2 regions of the Polymorphospora sp. A560 genome follow, and region 2 is predicted to be linked to the other one. Evidence: predicted binding sites of a transcription regulator. Region 2 holds the regulator's gene; the other holds the start of a gene.

Region 1 (10,064 bases), 3.8 Mb from region 2:
GGGTACGGCCGGCACGGGGCTGGCGGGGCCGGTCGGTGCGCCGATGGCGTGGGCGGCGGCCGCGGTGGAGAGGTAGACGGTGGCGCCGGCCGGTTCGTCGGGTCCGGGCGTCCGGGGCGGGGCGGTCAGGTCACGTACGGGGAGTCCGGCGTGGGCGAGGAAATCCTCGAGCAGCCGGGTCGGGTCGCCACCGTCGGTGATCCGCCACTCCAGTCGTGAGCGCTCCCGCAGGGCGGGTAGCCTTGTTCCGGTCACGGTGCGTGACGCAAGGGGCCGGACTGGGAGCGTTCCCACGCCAAGTGGTCCGATGTGCCTCATACGAAGGGTGGATTCTCCCCTGATCATGCCGTTACCTGCTCGAAAACGCGTCGTTCGACTTGGTAACGTGCATCACTGTTCATGTGAGTTTTTACACAGCCGAACGCAACGCCCCCACACCGGAGATCCTGATGTGCCAGCACCAACCGACCTGCCCCTCCGCCGACGCGACCGACCGGGAAGCCGCCCGCGTCATCGCCTGCTTCCCCGAGCAGGGCTGGAGCCTGCTCTGCAACGGCGTCATCAGCTTCGAGGACACCGGGGAACTGCTGCCCGACGGCAGCACTATCGCACCGCACCGCGGTCCGGCCCGACACGCCCTGGCCGCCTGACCTGAGCCTGCCGGGCCTGACCGCTCGTCGGGCCACGGTCCGGTCACGACATCCGTGACCAGCGGTCACTGCTCGAACGCCTCCGGCGGCGGGCAGGCACAGACCAGGTTGCGGTCACCGAACGCGCCGTCGATCCGGCGCACCGGCGGCCAGTACTTGGCCGCCGGGTCCACCCCGGCCGGGAAGGCCGCCACCGAGCGCGGATAGGCGTAGGGCCACTCGTCGCCGGTCACCATCGTCGCCGTGTGCGGGGCGTTGGACAGCGGGTTGTCCCCCTTCGGCCACTCCCCCGAACCGACCTTGTCGATCTCGGCCCGGATGGCGATCATCGCGTCGCAGAACCGGTCCAGCTCGGCCAGGTCCTCACTCTCGGTCGGCTCCACCATCAGCGTCCCGGCGACCGGGAACGACATCGTCGGGGCGTGGAAGCCGTAGTCGATCAGCCGCTTCGCGACGTCGTCGACGCTGACCCCGGTCGCCTTCGTCAACGGCCGCAGGTCGAGGATGCACTCGTGGGCCACGAGCCCCTTGTTGCCGGCGTACAACACCGGGAAGTGGGCGCGCAGCCGGGCCGCGACGTAGTTCGCCGCCAGGACCGCCACCCCGGTCGCCCGGGCCAGCCCGTCCGGGCCCATCATCCGCAGGTAGGCCCACGGGATCGGCAGGATGCCGGCCGAGCCGTTCCGGGCCGCCGAGATCGCCGGCCGGGCCGCCGCACCGCCGGACTCCCCCTCGCCGGCCGCCGCCAGCGGGTCACCGGGCAGGAACGGGGCCAGGTGCGCGCGTACGGCGACCGGCCCGACGCCCGGCCCACCGCCGCCGTGCGGGATGCAGAACGTCTTGTGCAGGTTGAGGTGCGACACGTCGGCGCCGAACCGCCCCGGCTTGGCGTATCCGAGCAGGGCGTTGAGGTTGGCGCCGTCGACGTACACCTGGCCGCCGGCGTCGTGCACCTTGGCGCACAGCGAGGCGATGCCGGTCTCGTACACCCCGTGCGTCGACGGGTAGGTGACCATGATGGCGGCGAGGGTGTCGCGGTGCTGCTCGATGCGGCGGTCGAGGTCGACCAGGTCGACGTTGCCGTCGGCGTCGCAGGCGACCACGACGACCCGCATGCCGGCCATCACCGCGCTGGCGGCGTTGGTGCCGTGCGCCGACGACGGGATCAGGCAGACGTCGCGGCCGGTGTCGCCGCGCGACAGGTGGTAGGCGCGGATCGCCAGCAGGCCGGCGAGTTCGCCCTGCGAACCGGCGTTCGGCTGGACGCTGACGGCGTCGTAGCCGGTGACCTCGGCGAGCCAGCCCTCCAGGGAGGCGACCAGGTCGCGGTAGCCGGCGGCCTGCTCGGCGGGGGCGAACGGGTGCAGGTCGGCGAACTGCGGCCAGCTCACCGGTTCCATCTCGGTGGTGGCGTTGAGCTTCATCGTGCAGGACCCGAGCGGGATCATGCCGCGGTCCAGCGCGTAGTCGGAATCGGACAGCCGGCGCAGGTAGCGCAGCATCGCGGTCTCCGACTGGTGCCGGGAGAAGACCGGATGGGTCAGGTAGTCGCTGGTGCGCAGCAGGGCGGCCGGCAGGGCGGCGTCGGTGGGCTGCGCCGGGGTGGCGGGCTCGGTCGGAGCGGCCACGCCGAAGGCCGCGAACACCTCGGCCAGGTGGGCTTCGACGGTCGTCTCGTCGCAGGAGATCCCGACCCGGTCGGCGTCGACCGGCCGCAGGTTGACGCCGCGCCGCGCGGCGGCGGCGACCACGTCGGCGGCCCGGCCGGGCACGACCGCGGTCACGGTGTCGAAGAACGCGTCGTGGGCGGTGGTCACCCCGCCGGCGCGCAGTCCGGCGGCGAGCCGGGCGGCCATCTCGTGGGTACGCTCCGCGATCGCCTTCAGGCCGGCCGGCCCGTGGTAGACGGCGTACATGCCGGCCATGACGGCGAGCAGCACCTGGGCGGTGCAGATGTTGCTGGTCGCCTTCTCCCGGCGGATGTGCTGCTCGCGGGTCTGCAACGCGAGCCGGTAGGCGGGGGCGCCGGCGGCGTCGCGGGACACCCCGACGAGCCGGCCGGGCAGCATCCGCTCCAGGCCGGCGCGGACGGCGAGGTAGCCGGCGTGCGGGCCGCCGAAGCCCATCGGTACGCCGAACCGCTGGGTGGTGCCGGCGGCGATGTCGGCGCCGATCTCGCCGGGCGGGCGCAGCAGGGTCAGGGCGAGCAGGTCGGCGGCGACGGCGACGAGCGCGCCGGCCGCGTGGGCGGCCTCGACGAGCGGGGCGTGGTCGCGGACGGCGCCGGACGCGCCGGGGTACTGCAGGTGCAGGCCGAAGAACTCGGCCGGCAGCTCGTCGGCGTCCAGGTCGACGACGCGTACGTCGATGCCGAGCGGTTCGGCCCGGGTCCGGATGACGGCGACGGTCTGCGGCAGCGTGTCGGCGTCGACGACGTACACCGGGCTCTTGCTCTTCGAGGCGCGGCGGGCGAGCGTCATCGCCTCGGCGGCGGCGGTGCCCTCGTCGAGCATGGAGGCGTTGGCGGTGGCCAGCCCGGTCAGGTCGGTGACCATGGTCTGGAAGTTGAGCAGGGCCTCCAGCCGGCCCTGGCTGATCTCCGGCTGGTACGGCGTGTACGCGGTGTACCAGGCGGGGCTCTCCAGCACGTTGCGGCGGATGACGGCCGGGGTGTGGGTGCCGTGGTAGCCGAGTCCGATCATGGAGACGGCGACGGTGTTGCGGGCGGCCAGGTCGCGCAGTTCGGCGATCACCTCGGCCTCGGTGGCGGCCGGCGGCAGGTCGAGGCCGTCGTGCCAGCGGATGACCTCGGGGATCGCGGCGTCCATCAGCTCGTCGACGGAGTCGTAGCCGACGGTTTCCAGCATCCGGCGCTCGGCGGCGGCGTCGGGGCCGATGTGACGGTCGGCGAAAGGTCTGGTACTCACAGGCATCTCCCGGGCGAGGTCGACGAGGCGGCCTCCCCTTCTGTCACCGGCGCGGATGATCCGCGTCGACTCCAGAGCGCCTGCCCGCGTGGTCCTTTTGCCTGAGAGGTTCCGGGGAGGAGTTGCCCCTTCGGCGCCGCCTGGTTTCGCCAGGTGGTCTCTCCCGCGCGGGTGGTACCGGCACTGGCCACGCTACCAGCGCCGGCACCACCCGCATGATCTAGACCCGGGTCAGGCGGCGGCCAGCACCGCGCCGTCGCGCCGGCCGGCCTCCTCCGCCGGCCGCAGGGCCAGCGCGAGTACGTCGGCGACGTCGGCGAGGGTGTGCACGGTCAGCGCCGCGCGCACCTCGGCCGGCACGTCGTCGAGGTCCGGCTCGTTGCGCGCCGGGATGACCACCTCGGTCAGCCCGGCCCGGTGCGCGGCCAGCAGCTTCTGCTTGACCCCGCCGATCGGCAGCACCCGGCCGGCCAGGGTCACCTCGCCGGTCATCCCGAACTCGGGACGTACCGGGCGGCCGGAGGCCAGTGACGCCAGCGCGGTGACCATGGTGACGCCGGCGCTCGGGCCGTCCTTGGGCACCGCCCCGGCCGGCACGTGCAGGTGGATCCGCCGGCCGGCGAGGGCGTTCGGGTCGAGGCCGAGTTCCCGGCCGTGCGAGCGCAGGTAGGACAGCGCGATGTGGGCCGACTCCTTCATCACGTCGCCGAGCTGACCGGTCAGGGTCAGCCCCGGTTCGCCCTCCATGCTGGTCGCCTCGATGAAGAGCACGTCGCCGCCGGCGCCGGTCACCGCGAGACCGGTCGCGACGCCGGGGACCGCCGTACGCTCCGCCGACTCCGGGGTGAACCGGGGCCGGCCGAGGTAGCCGGCGAGGTCGTCGGTGGTGACCGCCACCTTGCCGGGCTCGGTCGCGAGCTTGACCGCGACCTTGCGCAGGATCTTCGCCAGGGCACGTTCGAACTGCCGTACGCCGGCCTCCCGGGTGTGCTCGCCGGCGATCCGGGCCAGGGCCGCGTCGTCGACGGTGACGTCGTCGGCGGTCAGCCCGGCCCGCTCCACCTGCCGGGGCAGCAGGTGGTCGCGGGCGATCGCGACCTTCTCCTGCTCGGTGTAGCCGTCCAGGGTGACCAGTTCCATCCGGTCCAGCAGCGGGCCGGGGATCGCCTCGACGACGTTCGCGGTCGCCAGGAACAGCACGTCGGACAGGTCGAGGTCGACCTCGAGGTAGTGGTCGCGGAACGTGTGGTTCTGCGCCGGGTCGAGCACCTCGAGCAGGGCGGCGGCCGGGTCGCCGGCGTACCCGGCGGAGATCTTGTCGACCTCGTCGAGCAGCACGACCGGGTTCATCGAGCCGGCCTCGCGCAGCGCCCGCACGATCCGGCCGGGCAGCGCGCCGACGTACGTGCGGCGGTGGCCGCGGATCTCGGCCTCGTCGCGGACGCCGCCGAGCGACACCCGGACGAACTTGCGGCCGAGCGCCCGGGCGACGGACTCGCCGAGGCTGGTCTTGCCGACCCCGGGCGGGCCGGACAGGGCCAGGACCGCGCCGGAGCCGCGCCCGCCGACGACGGCGAGGTTGCGTTCCGCGCGCCGGTTGCGCACCGCCAGGTATTCCAGGATGCGGTCCTTGACGTCGGACAGTCCGGCGTGGTCGGCGTCGAGCACCGCGCGGGCCGCGGCCAGGTCGGTGTTGTCGTCGGTACGCACCGACCACGGCATCTCCAGCACGGTGTCGAGCCAGGTGCGGATCCAGCCCGACTCCGGAGACTGGTCACTGGCCCGCTCCAGCCGGCCGACCTCGCGCAGCGCCGCCTCGCGTACCTTCTCGGGAAGGTCGGCGGCCTCGACGCGGGCCCGGTAGTCGGCGGAGCCGTCCGGTTCGTCCTCGCCGAGTTCCTTGCGGATCGCGGCGAGCTGTTGGCGGAGCAGGAAGTCGCGCTGCGACTTCTCCAGCCCCTCGCGCACGTCGGTGTTGATCCGCTCGGTGACCTCCTGCTCGGCGAGGTGGTCGCGGACCCAGCCGACGAGCAGTTCGAGCCGGGCGGTGACGTCGCCGGCGGCGAGCAGTTCGGACTTCTGGGCGACGGTGAGCCACGGGGCGTAGCCGGCGGAGTCGGCGAGTTCCGACAGGTCGGTCATCCGCTCGACGGCGTCGATCACCTGCCAGGCGCCGCGCTGCTGGAGCACGGCGGTCATCAGGGCCTTGTATTCGCGGGCGAGTTCGCGGGCCTTGCCGGCGGGTGCCGGTTCGGTCAGCGGGGTGGCCTCGACCCAGAGCGCGGCGCCGGGACCGGGCACGCCGGAGCCGATCCGGGCCCGGGACAGGCCGCGGACCACGGCGGCGGGTTCGCCGCTGGGCAGCCGGCCGACCTTCTCGATCGTGGCGACCGCGCCGACCGGGCCGTATTCACCGTCGACGCGGGGCACGGCCAGGACCTGTTTGTCGCCGGTCGCCCGGGCCGCGTCGACGGCGGCCTGGGTGGTCGCGTCGAGGGTCACCGGGATGACCATGCCGGGGAGCAGGACGTCGTCGGTCAGCGGCAGTACGGGAAGAGTTGCCATCGAGCACCTGCCATCAATTGAGTTGAGCTTGCTCCACTCAAGTTACAAACAGTGCCCTATGTTCCCGTAGTGACGCAGGCCACAGCCGAACCCCGCCAGCGACGTGGTGCGCCGCCGGCGGGGTCGGATCCGGGCGGCTCAGCGGTACGGCATCATCGGGAACCAGCCGAAGCCGAACATGGCCGGCACCCGCAGGTCCCAGTAGACGACGGTGAAGACCCCGAGCGCGATCAGCAGCGACGCGGTGATGACGGTCGTCCGTACCGGACTCTCGGACAGCCAGCGCAGGAACCGGCCCCGGGTGCCGGCGATCAGCAGCGCGAACAGCGCGGTCACCACGACGACGTTGCCCAGCGACTGGAGCACGAACGCGCCCGCGCCGTACAGCGGGTTGCCGGTGTCGACCGCCCAGTGGAAGAGCTTGTTGAACAGCGGGTACGGCCGGCCGATCAGGAACCCGCCGATCAACGCGCCGAGGGTCACCACCCGGGCCACCGGCCGGTTCGCGAACGGGTCCGGCACGACCTTCAGCGCGGCCAGACCGAGGTACGTCAGCGCCAGGCCGATCAGGCCGAAGACGACCGACGACTGGATGATGCGGACCGGCATGTCACCGACGGTCTCGGTGGACAGCTGCGGCAGCCGGTCACCGAGGAGCACCCCGACGAAGCCGTAGACCGCCGAGACGACGACCATGCCCAGCGTCAGCCAGCCGACCGGGCGCAGCAGGGCGCGTACCGGACCGTCGTGAGCCCCCCGGGCCGCGCCGGCCTGGCCCATCGGCCCGACCGAGGCGGCCACGGCGATGTTGCAGGCGGTGAAGGTGCCGGCGAGGCCGGAGACGAACGCGAAGAGCAACCCGGCCGCGGTGCCGGCGATCGCGGTCTCCTTGGCGTCGTGGCCGAGCAGGGCGTTGGCCACGTTGTCGCCGATCACCGAGTCGACGAACTCGAACGACCACAGGATCGACAACAGGATGCCGGCGGCCACGCTCCACCCGATGATCACACCGGTACGGGGCCGCTGCTCCAGCTGGAGAGGAAGGGAGGTCTTGCCAGTCTGCGTGGTACTCATGGGCGCCCACCTGGGAGTCGGTCCCCGCGTCACCGGGCGGGGACGTACATACGAGCTCCGATCAGTGTTCGACGACCGTAGATCCACTACTGGCTATCTGTCGGTCCGATGAAGACAATCTGTCGCTCCGTCGCTGGAATCGGCTCCCCGATCCGGGGCGGAACCACCGCCCCGCCCGGGGGCGGAGATCCCGGCCGTCAGGACAGCCAGCCGGGGCGGACCAGGCCCGCCTCGTAGGCGAACACCACGAGTTGCGCGCGGTCCCGGGAGCCGAGCTTGACCATCGCGCGGGACACGTGGGTCTTGGCCGTGGCCGGGCTGATCCTCAGGTGGGCGGCGATCTCGTCGTTGGACAGGCCGGTGCCGGCCAGCCCCACCACCTCCCGTTCCCGGTCGGTGAGTTCGGCGAGCCGGTGCGGGGTCGGCGGGGTGGCGGTCCGGAGCGCGAACTGCTCGATCACCCGCCGGGTGACGCTCGGCGACAGCAGGCCGTCGCCGGCGGCCACCACCCGGACGCCCCGGATGAGTTCGGCCGGCTGGGTGTTCTTCACCAGGAACCCGGCGGCCCCGGCCCGCAGCGCCTCGCCGACGTACTCGTCGAGTTCGAACGTGGTGAGGTCGACCTGGTCCGGTCGATCGGCGCCGACCGGACCGTCGACTACACCCGGGAGGACTTCACCCGCGACGGGCCGGCGTACGACGTCGTGCTGGACCTGGTCGGCAACCGGTCGCTGACCGACTGCCGGCGGGCGCTGGCACCGGGCGGGACGCTCGTCCTGTCCGGTGGCGGGATGTCCGACGGCGGCAGCCTGGTCGGACCGTTGGGGCTGTTCGCCCGCGCGCGGGCGCTGTCGCCGTTCGTCCGGCACCGGATCGTCGCGCCGGCCGCGGTGACGGGCCGAAAGAACCCGGCGACGCTACGTGACCTCGTCGAGTCCGGGCAGGTCACCCCGGTCATCGATCGGACCTACCCGCTGGCCGAGGTACCCGCCGCGATCCGCTACCTGGAGGTGGAGCACGCCCGGGCGAAGGTGGTCATCACCTGCGCCGAGTGACCGGTGCCGGTCAGTCAGCGGCGAGGCGCGGGGTGACGATGCGGATCTCGACCGGCCCGACCGGGTTCGCCGCCGGTGGGTGTGGTGTCCCCAGCCACCGGCGGCGCGATGTCGCGGTTCAGGCGACCGGCTCGGTCACCTCGACCAGCGTCCGTGCCCGCTGCGGCCAGGCGGCCACGCTCGGCGTCATCCGTACGCCGGCCGCCTTCAGCGTGCCGCGCAGCGTCTCCACGTCGCTGTCGGCGAGTTGGCGGTAGGTGCGGATTCCGGCAGCGGTCAGGACGGCGGCCGTCTTCGGTCCGATCCCCTCGATCCGGCGCAGGTCGTCGGCCGGCTCGACCGGGTCGGTCCCGACCGGCTGCGCGGGTACGACGACCGCCGCCGGCACCGGCTCGGGCTCCACCGTGGCAACCGGATCCGCGATCGGTTCCGGGTCGGACACCGCGACCGGCGCTACCGGCTCCGGCTGCGTCACGGCGACCGGCTCGGCGGGAACGGGATCGATGGGCTCGACCGGTTCGGTGGCGGCGGGCTCGGCCGCGACGACCGCCACCGGCTCGGGCTCCGACACGACGGCCTCGACCGGCGCGGGGTCGACCACGGCGGCCGGCTTCCCCGACGGGGCGGGCTCGAGGACCGGCTCGGCCGACACGACCGGGACCGGCTCGGGCTCGGGCTCCGACTTCGCCGCCGGAACCGGCTCGACCACCGGCTCGGGGTCCGACTTCGCGGCCGCCACCGGCTCGGGGTCCAGCACGTCCGGCCGGTCCGCTACCGGGGCGGGCTCGGTCTCGACCGGGGCGGGCTCCGCGTCGGCGACGCCAGTCGGCCCGGTGGCCGGGCGCCCGGCCGGCCCAGCCGGCTCGTCCGCGACGGGTTCGGGCGCGACGGCCGGCGGGGTGATCGCCGGCAGGGCGGCGGCCGGCGTCGTGGCGTCGGGTGCGGTGTCGATCGGCGCGGCGGTGGCCGTCGCGGGGTCGACGGGCGGGGTCGGGACCGGTACGACAGGGGGCAGCGTGCCGGTCGGGGCGGCCTTGGTGTCGGCGGCGCCACGTACGTCGTTTTCCGGGGCGCGTGGGCTACGCCCCCACACGAACCAGCCGACCGCGACGCCGACCAGCAGGGCCAGACCGAGTATCAGAGAATGCGCGAACGACCACGCCATAGAAGACCTCCTGGATGAATGCGCCGGAAGCGCGAAATCTCGCCGCAGCTTCGCATACATCGAGTGCTTCCGACAAAGCAACCACACCGGTCGTCCGGTGACGAATCAACTACGGCACGCAAGCATTCGTGCCTCGTTGCTGCTGGTCGGGTTGATTCGGCCGGCACACGGGTCCGGGACGGGCAGGGCACCTAATGACGCGGCACAATCGTTCACGGTCCGGAAACACAATTGCGCCCGGCCTTTTCCGGGAGGCGCGCCGGCAATTGTCAGGTGCCGTCGCCCGCGCCGCCGGACGCGCCGCCACTGCCGTCGTCGCCGGGCAGGTCGTCGTCCACGACGTAGCCGGTCCCGCCGTCCTGGTCGAACCCGGGCCCCTCGGAGGTCGGGAGCCCCGTACCAGCGGGGTCGGTGCCGATTTCGGCGTCGACCGCCACGTTCTCGCCGGGCTCGGCGTCGACACCGGACTCCGCGTCGATGTCCGCGTCGGCGGCCACGTCCCCGTCGACGGCGGAGTCGACCGCGGTGTCCGCGCCGAGTTCGGCGTCGTCGGGTGAGACCGTCACCCGTCGACCATAAGCCGGCTACGGTGTACCGGACGGACACTTCGACGTACGCCTAAGCCCGA
Region 2 (10,064 bases):
AGGCCCTCCACGATCGCGGTCTTGCCGACGCCGGGCTCGCCGATCAGCACCGGGTTGTTCTTCGTACGCCGGGACAGCACCTGGATCACCCGGCGGATCTCGGAGTCGCGGCCGATCACCGGGTCGATCTTGCCGTCCCGGGCACTCGCGGTCAGGTCGACGCCGTACTTCTCCAGGGCCTGGTAGGTCTGCTCCGGATCGGCGGTGGTGACCCGGCGGTCCCCGCCACGGACGGCCGGGAAAGCGGCGACGAGGTTCTCTTCGGTGGCGCCGGCGGCCTTGAGCGCCTGGGCGACGGCTCCACCGACCTGGGCCAGCCCGGCCAGGAGGTGTTCGGTGGAGGTGTACTCGTCGCCGAGCGGGCGGGCGATCTGCTCGGCGGCGCCGATGGCGTTGGCGAACTCGCGGGCGAGGCTCGGTTCGGCGACGCTGGAGCCGCGCGCGGCCGGCATGTTCTCCACCGCCCGGGCGGCGGCCCGGCGCAGTTCTACGGGGTTGGCGCCGACCGCCCGCAGCAGTCCACCGGCGGTCGAGCCCGCGGTGTCGAGCAGCGACAGCAGCAGGTGCCACGGCTCGACGGTGGCGTGCCCGCGCTGGCTGGCGATGGCGACGGCGCCGGTGATTACTTCACGGCTCTTCGTGGTAAGACGTTCGGCGTTCATGGGCTCCCCTGTCAGGCGTGTCCACTGATCACGACACAACCAGACTTGAGTCTATTCCACTCAACTCTAGAGCAGTGACGCCGATCACATTTCGCCCGTATTTCACCGCCCCGGAGACCGTTGCGCCCGCGAGTACGGTGAGCGGCGTGCGAGTACGCGTGGAACAGACGACCCTGCCCGGAATCGGGGTACGCCACGACGTGGTGACCGAATCCGGCCGCCGGGTGGGTGTGGTCTCACACCGCACCGGCCGGCGTGACCTGGTCATCTACGACGAGGACGATCCCGACGCCTCGACCGAGGACATCCCGCTCACCGACGACGAGGCCGAGGCGCTGGCCGACATCCTGGGCGCGTCGCTGATGCTGGGACAGCTCGCCGGGCTCCGGCAGCAGGCCGCCGGGCTGCTGACCGAACAGATCGCCATCCCGGCCGGATCGACGTACGTCGGCCGCTCGCTCGGTGACACCAAGGCCCGGACCAGGACCAGCGCGTCGATCGTCGCGATCCTGCGCGACCGGGAGGTCATCGCGTCGCCCGGCCCGCAGTTCCGGTTCGAGGCCGGTGACGTGGTCGTGGTCGTCGGCACCCGCAAGGGGCTCGACGGCGTCACCGCGATCCTCGCCGACGGCGACCCGGACGGCTGACCGGATGCACCACACCACCACCCTTCTGATCGAGGTCGGCGCCCTCCTGCTGCTGCTCGGCCTGCTCGGCCGGATCAGCCGCCGGTTCGGCATCTCCCCCATCCCCCTCTACCTCTTCGCCGGGCTCGCCTTCGGGCACGGCGGCCTGCTGCCGCTGTCGGCGAGCGAGGAGTTCTTCGCCGTCGGCGCCGAGATCGGCGTGATCCTGCTGCTGGTCATGCTCGGCCTCGAATACACGGCGAGCGAACTGGTCGGCAACCTGCGCGCGGCCGCCCCGGCCGGGCTCGTCGACGGCGTACTCAACGCGCTGCCCGGCGCCGCCTTCGCGTTGCTGCTCGGCTGGGGCTGGGTGGCCGCCGTCGTACTGGCCGGAATCACCTGGGTCTCCTCGTCCGGCGTGATCGCCAAGGTGCTCGCCGACCTCGGCCGGCTCGGCAACCGGGAAACGCCGGTCATCCTCTCCGTCCTGGTCATCGAGGACCTGGCGATGGCGCTCTACCTGCCGCTGCTGACCGCCGTACTGGCCGGCACCGGCCTGATCGGCGGCGGGATCGCGCTCGCCGTCGCGGTCTTCACCGTCGTCGTCGTGCTCGTGGTGGCGATCCGGTACGGCAACCTCATCTCCACCATGTTCTCGGCCAAGGACCCCGAGGCGCTGCTGCTCGGCGTGCTCGGGCTGACCCTGCTGGTCGCCGGCATCGCCGCGCAGCTCAACGTCTCGGCGGCGGTCGGCGCGTTCCTGGTCGGGATCGCCCTGTCCGGCCCGGTCGCCCACAACGCGACCGAACTGCTGTCCCCGCTGCGTGACCTGTTCGCCGCCGTGTTCTTCGTCTTCTTCGGCCTGGCCACCGATCCGCGCGACATCCCGCCGGTCCTGCTGCCCGCGCTCGCGCTGGCCGTCATCACCATGGCGACCAAGGTGGTCACCGGCTACGTGGCCGCGAAACGGGTCGGGATCGCCATACCCGGCCGGTGGCGGGCCGGGCTCGGGCTGATGCCGCGCGGCGAGTTCTCGATCGTCATAGCCGGACTGGCGGTCGCCACACCGGGCATCGAACCGCAACTGGCCGCCCTCGCCACGGCGTACGTCCTGATCACCGTCGTCAGTGGACCGATGCTGGCCCGCATCCCCGACTATCCGTGGTTCAAGAAGTGGCTGGCCGAGCGCAGTGCCGCCCGCCGCCGGACGGCGCTGGCCGCACCCGACTGATCTTCGATCGCCGCGCACGGCCGGCCGCCCGGCCCGCGCGGCGCTACCGCAGTCTCCGTGCGGCGCGTTACCGTTGCGCCGCAACCACTGTGCTGTCCGCGGGGCATGCTCCCCGGTCGCGAGCGGAGGGTCGACCCGTGGGCGTGGAGCAGTCGGGCTTCACCGGTTTCGGCAATCCGGTCGACCCGTCCCCGGCCGAGTTGCGGGCCTGGGCCTACCGGCCCGACTCGGTCCCGTTGCAGTCGATGCCACAGGACTGGGATCTGCTGGTCTCCGGTGACCGGCTGGTCGGCACCCTCTTCGAGCTGGCGATGGACCGCAACTGCCCGGCCCGCCGGTTCGCCCTGCACTGCCTCTACATCTATGCCGCCGACGGCATCCGCACCAACTTCCGCGCCCACCCGAAGCGGCGGCTGCGCAAGCTGGTCGAGCAGGCCGAACGGGCCGGTGACGAACTGATGGTCAACTGGGCGCACAACTGCCGGATGCTGCTGGCCAAACCGCACCTGTTCGCCTACCCCGACTGGTGCGAGGGCGGCCTGGTCCGCAGCGGCCGCCGGCTGGCCTGAGGGCTGGTCCCGGCGGGGCGAGCGGGGGCGGAAACGACAGAGCCGGGACCCCCCGTGGGTCCCGGCCCCGTGTCGCCCTGGGTGCGCCCGGTTCAGGCGGTGCGGTCGTCCCGGTTCTGCTCCAGGTAGTCGCGGGCCATCTCCTGGCCCTTGTCGACGTGGCCGGCGTACTTGCCGCCGGTCCGCTCGTCCACCTTGTCGCCGGCGGTCTCGACGGCCTCCTTGGCCTTGTCGCTGCCACCGAGCTTGTCGACGGCCTTGTCCGCCATCTCCTTGAACGAGTCGGCGATCCCCATCGCAACCCCCTCCCTAGTCGACCTTTAGTCCGGATTGTGCCCTCCGAACTATTAGGGAGATTAGTCCAGAAGATCAGATCAGGTGACCGAACGGCTCAGTCCGTGCCACCCGACCTGCCCGGCCGCCAGACCACCAGCGCCGTCGTCGTACGGTTCGTCGGCACCAGGTCACGGCGCGGGTAGGGCCCGACCGCCTCCAGTTCGGCGATCCGCCGGTAGGCGGCGACCAACTCGGCCTCCATCGCCGCGACCCGCTCCTGCAACTGCTCGACGAGCTGCTCCAAGCCGATGATCCGCTTGATGCCGGCCAGGTTGACCCCGTCGTCCTGACTCAGCCGCTGCACCTCGCGCAGCAGCACCACGTCGCGCACGCTGTAGCGCCGGCCGCCGCCGGAGGCCCGGCCGGCCTGCACCAGCCCCAGGCGGTCGTACTGCCGCAGGGTCTGCGGGTGCATGCCGGCCATCCGCGCCGCCACAGAGATCATCAAGACCTTGGCGTCGGACGCCTCGGTGACCGAGATCACGAACTCCTCCGTCATGACAACCCCTCCCTCATGCCCGTCCCCTCCCGGAAACCGTCACTCAGACCGACGCACGCGGGCGTCGATATGTTCCCGATCAGGGGCCGGTGCCAGCTTGGCGAAGTTCTCCAGCGCCTCCCGGGCCTCCTCGGACAGGTCCTTCGGTATGACGACTTCGAGCGTCACCAGCAGGTCGCCCGGCTGACCGTCCCGCCGGACGACCCCCTTGCCCCGGGCCCGCAGCTTCCGCCCGCTCGGCGTGCCCGGCGGCACCCGCAGCGTCACCGCCCCGTCCAGGGTCGGGACCCGCAGGTCGGTGCCGGCCACCGCCTCGGCGTACGAGATCGGCACGGTCAGGGTCAGGTCGTCGCCCGTACGCCCGAACAGGTCGTCGCCACGGACCTTGACCAGCACGAACAGGTCGCCGGCCGGCCCACCGCGCTCACCGGGCTCACCGCGCCCGGCCAGCCTGATCCGCTGCCCGTCGGCCACCCCGGCGGGGAACCGGACGTTCAACGTACGGGTCTTGGTGACCCCGCCGGTGCCGTGGCACTCCGGGCACTTGTCCTCGACGATCGTCCCGACGCCCTGGCACTCCCGGCACGGCTCCGAGAAGCTGAACGCCCCCTGGTTGCGGGTCACCAGCCCGGAGCCCTGGCACTGCTGACAGGTGCGGGGCTGGGTGCCCGGCCGGGCGCCGTTGCCGTGGCAGGTGTCGCAGACGCCGGGCGCCCGCAGCGACAGCGGCAGGGTGATGCCGCGTACGGCGTCACCGAAGTCGAGCACGACCTCGGTCTCGACGTCGCGGCCCCGGCTCGGCCCCGTGCCGCGGCCCGGACCGGGTCCGCCGCCACCGGAGAAGATCGAGCTGAACAGGTCGGAGAACCCGGCGCCACCGAAGCGCCGGTCGCCGCCCTGCGCCGCCCCGCCGAAGAGATCGGAGGGGTCGAACGGGTAGCCGCCCGGCCCACCGGCCCGTGCACCGCGCCGGAACGCCCCCGAACCGAACAACGAGCGCATCTCGTCGTACTCGCCGCGCTTGCGCTCGTCGGAGAGCACGTCGTACGCCTCGGACGCGGACTTGAACCGCTCCTCGGCCTGCGCGTCGCCCGGGTTGTGGTCCGGGTGCGACTCCCGGGCGATCTTCCGGTACGCCTTCTTGATCTCGTCCGGGGAGGCGGACTTCGAGACACCGAGTACCGAGTAGAAGTCCTTCTCCAGCCAGTCCTTGGAACCCATCTAGTCCACCTCCCCTCGTACGCCCGTCGTCACCTGGTCACTCGGGATCGGCCACCGCTACCAGCGCCGGCCGGAGCAGACGCTCGCCGAGCAGGTAGCCCCGACGCATCACCTCGACACAGGTCGGCTCGGTGACCTCGGCCGAGGTCAGGTGCGCGACCGCCTCGTGCCGGGTCGGGTCGAACGGGTCGCCCTTCTCCCCGAAGCCGGTCAGCCCGAACTTCCCGAGTGCCGCGGTGAGCTTCTCGGCGACGGAGCCGAACGGCCCGACCAGGTCACCGTGGTCGCGGGCCCGGTCGAGGTCGTCGAGCACCGGCAGCAGCTCGGTGAGCACCGTGCCGGTCGTCTGCTCGGCGGCCACCCCGCGGTCCCGGTCGACCCGCTTGCGGTAGTTGGCGTATTCCGCCGACACCCGCTGGACGTCACGGGTCCGCTCGTCGAGCTCGGCCCGCAGTGCCTCCAGCTCGGCCCCGAGCGGCTTGGCCCCGGCGGCCGGCGTGGGCGCGTCGACGACGGGGGCGGTGGCCTCCTCGACGGTCTCCTCCACCTCGCCGACCAGGACCTCGCCCTCGGCGGCCGGGCGCTCGGCGTCGTCGCCGGGAGCCGGCTCCTCGCTCGCCGAGACCTCACCGCTCGCGGTGTCCTCGACGACCGATTCCTCGGCTGCCCGGGTGCCGTCGTCGCCCGCCGGCCCGGCCTTGGCCGCCGGCTTCGGCTCGCCGTCCGCCGGCTGCCCGGCGGCGGTCTCCTTGCCGCCGGTGGCGGCGGGTTGCCCCGCGCCACCGGTGGGGTCGATCTTGCGCTTGTCGCGGATGACGACGCGCTCGGCGGGACGGCCGTCGGCCGCGTCGCCGGACGCGGAGCCACCCGGCGCCGACCCGGATGCCGGGGCGGCGGCTCGTGGCTGGTCCGTCATTCGGTTACCTCACTCCGTTCGACATCGGGACGACGGGTCACTTCTTGCCCTTGTCCTCGTCGACGATCTCGGCGTCGAGCACGTCGTCGGCCCCCGCCGAGGGGCCACCGGTCGCACCGGTCGCACCGGCACCGCCCGGAGCCTCGCCGGCACCCGCCGAGGCGCCCTGCTCGGCCTGCTGCGCGTAGAGCAGCGAGCCGGCCTGCTGCGAGACCTGGGCCAGCTTCTCGTGCGCCGACTTGATCTTCTCCAGGTCGGAGCCGCCGAGGGCGCCGCGCAGGTCGCCGAGCGCGTCGTTGATCTGGTCGCGGGACTCGGCCGGAAGCTTGTCGCCGCTCTCGGCGAGGAACTTCTCGGTCTGCCACTGGAGCTGCTCGGCCAGGTTGCGGGTCTCCGCCTCCTCGCGCCGCCGCTTGTCCTCGTCGGCGTGGTCCTGGGCGTCGCGCATCATCCGCTCGATGTCGTCCTTCGGCAGCGCCGAGCCGCCGGTGATCGTCATCGACTGTTCCTTGCCGGTGCCGAGGTCCTTGGCGTTGACGTGGACGATGCCGTTGGCGTCGATGTCGAACGTCACCTCGACCTGCGGCACGCCGCGCGGCGCCGGCGGGAGGCCGGTCAGCTCGAAGGTGCCGAGCTTCTTGTTGTAGGCGGCGATGTCGCGCTCACCCTGGAAGACCTGGATCAGCACCGACGGCTGGTTGTCGTCGGCCGTGGTGAAGACCTCGGAGCGCTTGGTCGGGATGGTGGTGTTGCGCTCGATGAGCTTGGTGAAGATGCCGCCCTTGGTCTCGATGCCCAGGCTCAGCGGGGTCACGTCGAGCAGCAGGACGTCCTTGACCTCGCCCTTGAGCACGCCGGCCTGCAGCGCGGCACCGACGGCGACGACCTCGTCGGGGTTGACGCCCTTGTTGGGGTCGCGGCCGATGAGCTGCTTGACCAGGTCGGTGACGGCCGGCATCCGGGTCGAGCCGCCGACCAGGATGACGTGGTCGATGTCGGACACCTTGACGCCGGCGTCCTTGACGGCCTGCTCGAACGGGCCCTTGGTGCGGTCGAGCAGGTCCTGCGTCATGCGCTGGAACTCGGCGCGGGTCAGGGTGACGTCGAGGTGCAGCGGCGCGGACGGGGCACCGTCGGCGCCGGCCGGGCCGGCCGTGATGTACGGCAGGTTGATGTTGCTGGTCGACGCCGCGGACAGCTCGATCTTGGCCTTCTCGGCGGCCTCGCGCAGCCGCTGCATGGCCATCTTGTCCTGCGACAGGTCGACGCCGTGCTGGCCACGGAACGTCTTGACCAGGTGGTCGATGATCCGCTCGTCCCAGTCGTCGCCACCGAGGTGGTTGTCACCGCTGGTCGACTTGACCTCGATGACGCCCTCGGCCAACTCCAGCAGCGAGACGTCGAACGTGCCGCCGCCGAGGTCGAAGACCAGGACGGTCTGCTCCTTGGAGCCCTTGTCCAGGCCGTACGCCAGCGCCGCCGCGGTCGGCTCGTTGACGATCCGCAGGACGTTGAAGCCGGCGATCTCACCGGCCTCCTTGGTGGCCTGGCGCTGCGCGTCGTTGAAGTACGCCGGAACGGTGATCACCGCGTCGGTGATCTGCTCGCCCATGTACGCCTCGGCGTCCCGCTTGAGCTTCATCAGCGTGCGCGCCGAGATCTCCTGCGGGGTGTACTTCTTGCCGTCGATGTCGACGGACCAGCTGGAGCCGATCTCACGCTTGACCGAACGAATGGTCCGGTCCGGGTTGGTCACCGCCTGGCGCTTCGCGACCTCACCGACGAGCACCTCGCCGTTACGCGCGAACGCCACGATCGAGGGCGTGGTACGGGAGCCCTCGGCGTTGGCGATGACGGTGGGCTCACCACCCTCGAGAACGCTGACGCAGGAGTTCGTCGTGCCGAGGTCGATGCCGACCGCACGTGCCATCTTCGCTTCCTCGCTTCACTGGTTGTCACAAGTTGAGTGGACCGGACTCAATAGTGCCACGATCATCGGCAGCGTCAAGTTGGCATTGAGTCGGGTACACGCAACTCTGGGTCGACGGACCCACCCTGACCACCCCGTACACCGATCGCGGGCAGGGAGCCCCCAGGGCGGTTCATGTTGTGACTGGTGCACGGATCAGGCACCCTTTTACCCGTGACGACGCAGGGTGACCCGACCACCGATCCCGGCGTGTCCGTCGTTCCCGAGCCGCCCGAGGATGTCGTCGAGACGCCCGCCGACGATTCCAGCGTGAATAGTCCGGAAAAGTCCGACTCGCCGGCTGAGAAGCCCTCGACCGACGACCCGGATGCCGGCGCCGCCGAGCCCGCCGAGGCGGACGTGACCGAGGACACGTCGGCCCTCCCGGACGCCCTGCACCGACTCCGGACCGTGATCGATTCGTCGGCCTACCCGCTGGTGCTGCCCTCCGCCGACGACGCACGACGGGTCGGTGCCGCCCTCGTCGCGCAACTCGACGACTACCTGCTGCCCCGGCTGGCCCGGCTCGACGCGCCGTTGCTCGTCGTCGTCGGCGGCTCCACCGGCGCCGGCAAGTCGACCCTGGTCAACAGCATCGTCCAGGCCCGGGTCACGGCCTCCGGGGTGCTGCGGCCCACCACCCGGTCGCCGGTGCTCGTCGCCAACCCGGCCGACATCGGCTGGTTCCGCCAGGGCGACCTGCTGCCCGGCCTGACGCGTACCACCGAGCCCGGCGACGACCCCGGCACCCTGCAACTGGTCGCCGCGCCCGCGCTGCCCCCCGGCCTCGCGTTCCTCGACGCCCCCGACATCGACTCCGTCGTCGACGCCAACCGGGCCCTCGCCGGCCAGCTTCTCGCCGCCGCCGACCTGTGGCTGTTCGTCACCACCGCGGCCCGCTACGCCGACGCCGTCCCCTGGGAGCTGCTGCGCACCGCGCGGCTGCGCGGCACCGTGATCGCCCTCGTCCTCGACCGGGTGCCACCGGAGGCAAGTGACGAGGTGGCCGACCACCTGTCCGAGATGCTCGCCGCCCACGACCTCGCGGCGGCACCGCTGTTCGTGCTGCCGGAGACCGACGTCGACGGCCAGGGCCTGCTGCCGTACCAGGTCACCGAGCCGTTGCGGGACTGGTTCCAGCAGCTCGCCGGCGACGCCGCCGCCCGCGCCGCGGTGGTCCGGCAGACCCTCGACGGCGCCCTCGCCGCCCTCGCGCCGGCGGTCGCCACGCTGGCCGGTGCCGCCGACGACCAGGCGGCCGCCGCCGGGGTCCTCGACGAACGGGTACGCACCTCCTACCGCGCCGGCCGGCGCACCTTCGAGGAAGGTCTCCAGGACGGCCGGCTGCTCCGCGGCGAGGTACTCGCCCGCTGGCAGGAGTACATCGGCACCGGCGAGTTCTTCCGCACCCTGGAGGCGCGCGTCGGGCGGGTCCGGGACCGGCTGGTCGCCGCGCTGACCGGGCGCCCCGCCCCGGCGACCCAACTGCAGACCGCGATCGAGTCGCAGCTGGTGACCCTCGTACGCGGGGTGGCGGCCGACGCCGCCGAGCACGCGTACGGCGGCTGGCAGTCGCACCCGGCCGGGGCGGCGCTGCTCGAACCCGAACTGGGACGCCCCTCGGCCGATCTGCCGCAGCGCGCCGAGCGGCTGATCCGTGACTGGCAGCGCGGCGTGCTCGAACTGGTCCGCGCCGAGGGCGGCGACAAGCGGTTCGTCGCCCGTAGCGCGGCGTACGCGGTCAACGCCACCGGGCTCGCCGTCATGATCGCCGTGTTCGCGTCGACCGCCTTCATCCCGACCGGGCTGGAGGTGGCCGCCGGCGCCGGCACCACCGTCGCCGCCCAGAAGGTGCTCGAGGCGATCTTCGGCGACCAGGCCGTCCGCAACATGGCCAGCCGGTCCCGCGAGGACCTTCTGGAGCGGCTGGAGAAGCTGCTCGACGAGGAGGCGGCCCGCTACCTCGTCCGGATCCGCGCGGTCGGCCCCGACCCCGGCCAGGAACTGCGCCGGGCGGCGGCCGACGTCGAGGCCG

What was found. Region 2 encodes HspR, which represses chaperone genes until heat shock. Its sites were predicted from a motif close to TTGAGTNNNNNNNACTCAA; they were not measured.
Region 1: lon (endopeptidase La) is a predicted target of HspR. The motif match lies at 6,165-6,183, and genes of this name have one in related genera.

What each region holds. Positions count from the first base shown of each region.
Region 1 covers NZ_CP122282.1:3,960,038-3,970,101, reverse strand. Annotated here, with positions in the region: gene QCD66_RS17665 (chorismate-binding protein) at 1-345, opposite strand, end outside; gene QCD66_RS17660 (DUF5999 family protein) at 450-650, shown strand; gene gcvP (aminomethyl-transferring glycine dehydrogenase) at 716-3,583, opposite strand; glycine riboswitch at 3,657-3,753, opposite strand; gene lon (endopeptidase La) at 3,809-6,142, opposite strand; gene QCD66_RS17645 (hypothetical protein) at 6,281-7,216, opposite strand; partial or broken gene QCD66_RS17640 (DNA-binding response regulator) at 7,414-7,839, opposite strand; partial or broken gene QCD66_RS17635 (zinc-binding dehydrogenase) at 7,834-8,271, shown strand; gene QCD66_RS17630 (DUF4332 domain-containing protein) at 8,390-9,436, opposite strand; gene QCD66_RS17625 (hypothetical protein) at 9,706-10,002, opposite strand.
Region 2 covers NZ_CP122282.1:114,503-124,566, reverse strand. Annotated here, with positions in the region: gene clpB (ATP-dependent chaperone ClpB) at 1-662, opposite strand, end outside; gene QCD66_RS00565 (cation:proton antiporter regulatory subunit) at 809-1,309, shown strand; gene QCD66_RS00560 (cation:proton antiporter) at 1,314-2,519, shown strand; gene QCD66_RS00555 (hypothetical protein) at 2,657-3,088, shown strand; gene QCD66_RS00550 (antitoxin) at 3,181-3,384, opposite strand; gene QCD66_RS00545 (heat shock protein transcriptional repressor HspR) at 3,480-3,923, opposite strand; gene dnaJ (molecular chaperone DnaJ) at 3,963-5,144, opposite strand; gene QCD66_RS00535 (nucleotide exchange factor GrpE) at 5,182-6,060, opposite strand; gene dnaK (molecular chaperone DnaK) at 6,098-7,990, opposite strand; gene QCD66_RS00525 (ABC transporter) at 8,390-10,064, shown strand, end outside.